3 regions of the Pantoea sp. X-Soil-YNGN-844 genome follow, and region 3 is predicted to be linked to each of the others. Evidence: predicted binding sites of a transcription regulator. Region 3 holds the regulator's gene; each other region holds the start of a gene.
The links. Region 3 encodes PurR, which represses purine synthesis genes. Its sites were predicted from a motif close to CANGCAAACGTTTGCNTG; they were not measured.
Positions count from the first base shown of each region.

Region 1: purT (formate-dependent phosphoribosylglycinamide formyltransferase) is a predicted target of PurR. The motif match lies at 1,300-1,317, and genes of this name have one in related genera.
Region 2: AC6I8C_RS11685 (NCS2 family permease) is a predicted target of PurR. The motif match lies at 1,229-1,246, and genes of this name have one in related genera.

Region 1 covers NZ_AP036007.1:2,336,224-2,338,495, forward strand. The annotation lists gene AC6I8C_RS10970 (prolyl oligopeptidase family serine peptidase) at 1-406, opposite strand, end outside; gene AC6I8C_RS10975 (tellurite resistance TerB family protein) at 533-1,189, opposite strand; gene purT (formate-dependent phosphoribosylglycinamide formyltransferase) at 1,356-2,272, shown strand, end outside.
Region 2 covers NZ_AP036007.1:2,488,677-2,490,948, forward strand. The annotation lists gene AC6I8C_RS11685 (NCS2 family permease) at 1-977, opposite strand, end outside; gene AC6I8C_RS11690 (response regulator) at 1,400-2,143, shown strand; gene AC6I8C_RS11695 (SDR family oxidoreductase) at 2,183-2,272, opposite strand, start outside.
Region 3 covers NZ_AP036007.1:1,823,733-1,826,004, reverse strand. The annotation lists gene AC6I8C_RS08480 (C40 family peptidase) at 1-46, shown strand, start outside; gene cydH (cytochrome bd-I oxidase subunit CydH) at 93-182, opposite strand; gene purR (HTH-type transcriptional repressor PurR) at 464-1,489, shown strand; gene punR (DNA-binding transcriptional activator PunR) at 1,486-2,272, opposite strand, start outside.

The sequences.
Region 1 (2,272 bases), 510 kb from region 3:
TGATGTGCAGCGCGCCCATCGTGTAAAAATCGCTGTGCGAGGCGCGCTGGTTGGCATCCAGCAGCAGGCTCCACTCGCCAGACTCCTCGCTTGCTGCCGGCTGACGGTAATAGGCCGGATATTCGTTACCGCTCTGGTAGCGACTCTGATAGCGGTAACCGTTTTTCACATAGGGCACTGAGTGATCTTCCGGCGGCAGCCGATCGATAATCTCTTTTAATACCCGGTCCTGCAGCGGCTGCTGCGATGACATGATTTTTTTGCCGTAATTGTTTTCGGCACGCAGGTAATCAAGGACTTCGCTGTTTTCGCGTTTGTCGTCGCGCAGCCAGTAGTAGTCGTCAACGCGCGTCTCGCCGTGCAACGTCATCTCATGGGGAATTTTTTTTGCGATGGGTGCTTTCATCCATCCGTCTCCATCAACGTAATGATCTGTAAGCGTAACACTTCAGCAGCCGGAAGCCAGGTATGACGAGAGAAGCTGCCGCTGGCCAATCACTTCGTGTGACCAGCCAGCGGACTTCAGCCAGGATTAACCGGCAGGCAGACGGGCTTTTTCAGCCTGAAGATCCTGCTGGATGCCGTCGCGGACATCCTGAGGAATTTTCAGCGCGTCGCCCAGCGCGGAGAGATAGCTGCGTTCCATAAAGTGATCGACGTCGATAGCGGTGCAGCTCAGGAAGTAAAGCTCCAGCGCCTCTTCCTCATTTTTCACATCGGCGGCCAGCCACTGCGGATCCAGCGGACGGTTCATCGCTTTCTGAATCAGCTGTTCTGCATCCTGGCCGTAACCGGACTGATGAATATTCTGCTCAATGGCTGCCCGCTCCTGATCGTCGATGTGTCCGTCACTTTTAGCGGCAAACACCAGCGCCGTGACCAGACGTTCAGCGCGCTGGTCGACTGGCGTCTGAGCCACGCCAAAGTCAGGTTCATTCTGGTGCGCTTCGCTGACCCGCTGCTTATATTTATTCCACAGCACCGCACCAGCGGCCGCGCCACCACCAATAATCAGCGCTTTGCCGCCATATTTGGTCAGCAGTTTGCGTGAAGATTTACTGGAGACCAGCATGGCGGCCAGACCGCCCAGCGCACCCGGTGCCAGCATGTCACTTAAGCCGCCGCCCGATTTTCCTTCACCGCCCCTCTTTGCCAGTACCGACTGAATCTGTTGCAACCAGTTATTCATCATTCACTCCTTTCAGGATGTCAGCACGCTATCCTGACCAAAAGCATGTCAGGAAACGTCAGAGCGGGAAAAGTACAGCAAAAAGCAGTGTCAGATGGACGAAAGATGAGAACGCAAACGTTTTCGTTTATACTTGCGCGCGAATTTTGACTGCTTAGGTGAATGTATGACAACTCTCGGAACAGCGCTGCGTCCGGCGGCGACGCGTGTAATGCTATTGGGTTCAGGTGAACTGGGTAAAGAGGTGGCGCTGGAGTGTCAGCGTCTGGGTGTGGAAGTGATTGCGGTGGATCGTTACGCCGATGCCCCGGCGATGCATGTCGCCCATCGCAGCCATGTGATCAATATGCTGGATGGAGCAGCGCTGGCTGCGCTGATTGCCGAAGAGAAGCCTGACTTTGTGGTGCCGGAAATCGAAGCTATCGCCACGGATACGCTGGTTGAGCTGGAGCAGCAGGGCCAGCGCGTGGTTCCGACCGCCCGTGCCGCAAAGCTGACCATGAACCGCGAAGGCATTCGCCGCCTGGCGGCTGAAGAGTTGTCACTGCCCACTTCACGCTATCGCTTTGCCGACAGCAAAGCGCGTTTCGATGAAGCCGCGACCGAAATCGGCTTCCCGTGCATTGTAAAACCGGTGATGAGTTCATCCGGCAAAGGCCAGAGCTTTATCCGCGACGCCAGCCAGCTGGAGAAAGCCTGGGATTATGCCCAACAGGGTGGTCGTGCCGGTGCCGGACGCGTCATCGTTGAAGGCGTTGTTAACTTCGATTTTGAGATCACCCTGCTGACCATCAGCGCCGTCGATGGCATTCACTTCTGTGCACCGATTGGTCACCGACAGGAGGATGGCGACTATCGTGAATCCTGGCAGCCGCAGCAGATGAGTGACCTGGCGCTACAGCGGGCGCAGGATGTTGCCGCGCAGGTGGTGAAGGCGCTGGGGGGCTATGGCCTGTTTGGCGTTGAGCTGTTTGTCTGCGGTGATGAGGTGGTGTTCAGTGAAGTGTCGCCACGTCCTCACGACACCGGCATGGTGACGCTGATTTCACAGGATCTGTCAGAGTTTGCGCTGCACGTGCGGGC
Region 2 (2,272 bases), 660 kb from region 3:
ACACCCACCACGATCGCGGTCAGTCCGGTACGGCCACCGGCACTCACGCCCGCCGCCGATTCCACATAGCTGGTGGTGGTCGAGGTACCGAGCAGCGAACCAAACAGTGCAGCCGCACTGTCGGCAATCAGCGCACGGCCCATCTTCGGCACATTGCCCTGCTCATCCGCCAGACCGGCACGTTTCGTCACGCCCAGCAACGTGCCGGTGTTATCAAACACATCAACAAACAGGAAGGCAAAAATCACGCTGATCAGGCCGACGTTAAATGCCCCGGCGATATCCAGCTGCAGGAAGGTCGGTGCAATGGATGGCGGCGCAGAGAAGACGCCCGCGAACGGCGACAGCCCGATGCCCATCGAGATAAAGGTCACCAGCAGAATACCGATCAGCACCGCACCCGTGACGCGACGCGCTTCCAGTACCACGATCACCACAAAGCCAAGCATCGCCAGCAGCGGACCCGGTTTGGTCAGATCGCCAATGCCCACCAGCGTCGCCGGGTTATCGACCACGATGCCCGCCCCTTCCAGCGCAATAATCGCCAGGAACAGCCCGATACCTGCTCCAATCCCAGCGCGCAGCGGCAGTGGGATACTGGCAATAATCCACTCACGGATTTTAAACAGCGACATCGCGAAGAAAATTACCGCCGAGAGAAACACCGCGCCCAGCGCAACCTGCCACGTGTAGCCCATGTGCAGCACCACGGTATAGGTGAAGAAGGCGTTCAGTCCCATGCCGGGTGCCAGCGCGATCGGGTAGTTCGCAATCAGCCCCATCAGCACGCAGCCAATCGCCGCCGCCAGACAGGTCGCGACAAACACCGCGCCCTTATCCATGCCGGTTGCGCCCAGAATGCTCGGGTTCACAAACAGAATATAGGCCATCGCCAGGAAGGTAGTGATCCCGGCGATAATCTCGGTACGAACCGTGGTGTTATGCGCTTTGAGTTTGAATAGTTTTTCTAACATCATCATCTCTCGATACAGGAGACAGCCGTCTCTCTTGCCAAAGGGGTTTGTATGCTGATTATTCTGTTTCCGGGACATGGATGCCGGCCGCTGCATACTTGCGTGCCAGAACCGCCTGAAATCCCTGCGTTACCCACAGCCCGAAGCAATTGCCATGCCATCTGCCGACGCAATCGATTACCTGGCAGAGCCGGACACGCCTAAGAAGATTCCGAATCAAAACAGGGCGCGATTATGGTGCAATGCACCGATCCCGCGCAATCGTTTTCCTGCGGCAAATCAGCAACCGCCAAAAACTCTGCGCCAGCGCACGCTTCCATACTCTCACAGGCGAAGCTGGTCACGTTTCAGCACGCTGCCTCAGCAACCTTTTCAGGCCTGTGTAGACTCCAGAATTAACTCTTTCGTAACATTGAGGCCGCGCCATGAAGCCAGCGATTTTGGTGGTGGATGATGATCCTGCTGTCTGCGACGTCCTGCAGGATGCGTTAAGTGAACATCTGTTAACGGTCTACCGCTGTCATCAGGGACGCGAGGCACTATCAATGCTCAGCGAACACCCGGAGATTTCACTGGTGATGCTGGATATGATGCTGCCCGATACCAACGGGCTGCTGGTGTTACAGCAGCTCCAGCGTCAGCGACCCGAGGTACTGGTGATTATGCTGACTGGTATGGGTTCCGAAGCGGAGATGGTGGTGGGTCTGGAGATGGGGGCAGATGATTACATCGCCAAACCCTTTAATCCCCGCGTGGTGGTGGCCCGCGCCCGTGCCGCTTTGCGCCGCAACGGGCGTATCGCACAGGCCGATCCTGAGCAGGCAGGCTGGCGTTTTGGCGGCTGGCAACTGGACGATGGCCGCTGCCAGCTGTTTAATCCGCAGCGCGAACTGGTGCCGCTGACCCAGGGAGAATACAGTCTGCTGCGCGCGCTGGTGCGCCACGCCCGCAAAGTACTGACCCGCGATCAGCTGCTGGAGCTGACCCACAGCGAAAGCCTCGATGTGTTTGACCGCACCATCGACGTGCTGATCATGCGACTGCGCCGCAAAATTGAAACCAACCCGCATCAGCCTGATCTGATCCGCACTATTCGCGGGCTGGGTTACGTCTTTTCGGCTGACGTGATGAAACCGGAAATCGCACCGCGCGCCAGCCAGATCGCCTGAGTCATTCTGAGCGGCCTGCCAGTGACAGGCGTGCTCACCTCAGTCGTCACACGTTCCGCCCCAGGCACGCGGCACCAGATCCCCCTGCGCCTCTCCGCTTTCGACCATTGCCAGAATCTTTTCCGCCAC
Region 3 (2,272 bases):
CTATATTGGTGCCCGTCGGGTGATGACGCCGAAAACCATTCGCTGAGCAGCAGTATAGTCCGAAAGAAGCCGGGATAATCCCGGCTTTTTTATTAGTGCAGAATGGCAGTAAAACTAAAGGCCACAATCATCAGCAGACAGCCGATAGTGGTCATCAAAGCCAGTTTCAAATCGGTACTCATTGCTTGCTCCTTAGTCACACACTTTGCAGGGATATGGCATTTTCCCACAGGGTCCGGTAAAAATCTCGTTTTATCCGTTCAGCCTTGTTAGAATCCCGCCTTTGTTGCGCAACGCGCGCATCCCTGATTCCGTTTGCGCATCTTTTCAGGCGTTTTTTCTCCGCCAGTCGCCTGTTTACCGGCCAGAAAAGCCGCATTTTTGCGGAAAAAACCCTGAGCAGACGCAAACGTTTAACATTACGCTTATCATAGAGTTAGGTAAGCACTGGAGTCCGATTTTCATGGCAACAATTAAAGATGTGGCGAAACGCGCTGGCGTCTCAACGACCACCGTTTCGCACGTCATCAATAAAACACGCTTTGTCGCTGAAGAGACACGCGAGGCGGTCTGGCAGGCAATTAAGGAACTGCACTACTCGCCAAGTGCGGTGGCGCGCAGCCTGAAAGTAAACCACACCAAAACGTTGGGCCTGCTTGCCACCTCCAGCGAAGCGCCCTATTTCGCTGAAATTATTGAAGCGGTTGAAAACCACTGTTTTGATAAAGGCTATACGCTGATTCTGGGTAATGCGCATAACGACCTGCAAAAACAGCGCGCCTACCTCAGCATGATGGCGCAGAAGCGCGTCGATGGCCTGCTGGTGATGTGCTCTGAGTATCCGGACGATCTGCTGCAGATGCTGGAAGAGAACCGCAATATCCCGATGGTGGTGATGGACTGGGGTGAATCGCGCGCCGACTTTACCGATACGGTTCTCGATAACGCCTTCCAGGGCGGCTATCTGGCGGGACGTTATCTGATTGAACGCGGACACCGTGATATTGGTGCTATCCCCGGTCAGATGGAGCGTAACACCGGCGGCGGACGCCATGCCGGTTTCCTGAAGGCACTGGAAGAAGCGGGTATTCAGCCGCGTGCCGAGTGGATTGTACAGGGTGACTTTGAGCCGGAATCGGGCTATCAGGCGATGCAGCAGATCCTGTCGCAGAAGCAGCGTCCGACGGCGGTGTTCTGTGGCGGTGACATCATGGCGATGGGCGCGATTTGCGCCGCCGACGAGATGGGTTTGCGCGTCCCACAGGATATTTCGGTGATCGGCTATGACAATGTGCGCAACGCCCGTTATTTCGCACCGGCCCTGACCACAGTGCATCAGCCTAAAGCCCAGTTGGGTGAGAAAGCGCTGGAAATGCTTCTGGACCGCATTACCAGTAAGCGCGAAGTGTCACAAACGATTGAGGTCCATCCCACGCTGATTGAGCGCCGTTCCGTGGCCGATGGCCCGTTCCGCGACTATCGCCGTTAATGCTCGCTTAACCACTCCTGATTAAGAGTTTGCGCATCACCCAGATAGCTGAGCAACCAGCCTGTCGCCGGTGATGCGCGATCCTCAGCCCAGCTGACGCAACAGGGGCTATCCGGAAATGCCACCGGCAGCGTCAGTTCGACCAGCTCGCCGCTGTCGAGCAGTGGTCTGGCCAGATGACCCGGCACCATCGCCACACATAAGCCTGCCTGCACGCATTCCAGTCCGGTTTGCCACTCCGGCACCACCAGCCTGCGCTGGTTATCCAGCGTCCATGTCATACGACGCGGCAGTGCGCGTGATGTATCTTCCAGCACCAGTGACGGCCAGCTACGCAGCGTATCATCATCGATCTGGCTCGCCTGCGTCAGAGGATGCTCGGGCGCGACCACGCAACGCCAGTTGAGCATACCCATATCGCGAAATGCAAACCGTCCGCCTACCGGAATCGCCTGAGTGGCCCCAATCGCAACTTCCACCCGACCGTCGGCCAGCGCATCCCAGACGCCGTTAAAAACTTCATAGCTGATGATCAGTTCCATATCGGGAAAGTGGCGATAGAAGTCTTTAACCAGCTGCCGGGTGCGCTGAGGTTTTGCGATACGGTCAACGGCAATGCTGAGCTGCCCCCGCCAGCCGTTGGCCAGTTGCTGACACTGCCGCCGGGTGGCAAGCATTTTTTTGATGACGCTGCGCCCTTCCCGGACAAAATGTTCGCCTGCTGGCGTCAGCACTACTTCGCGATGCTGGCGTTCGAACAGTGGCACTGCCAGCCAGTTCTCC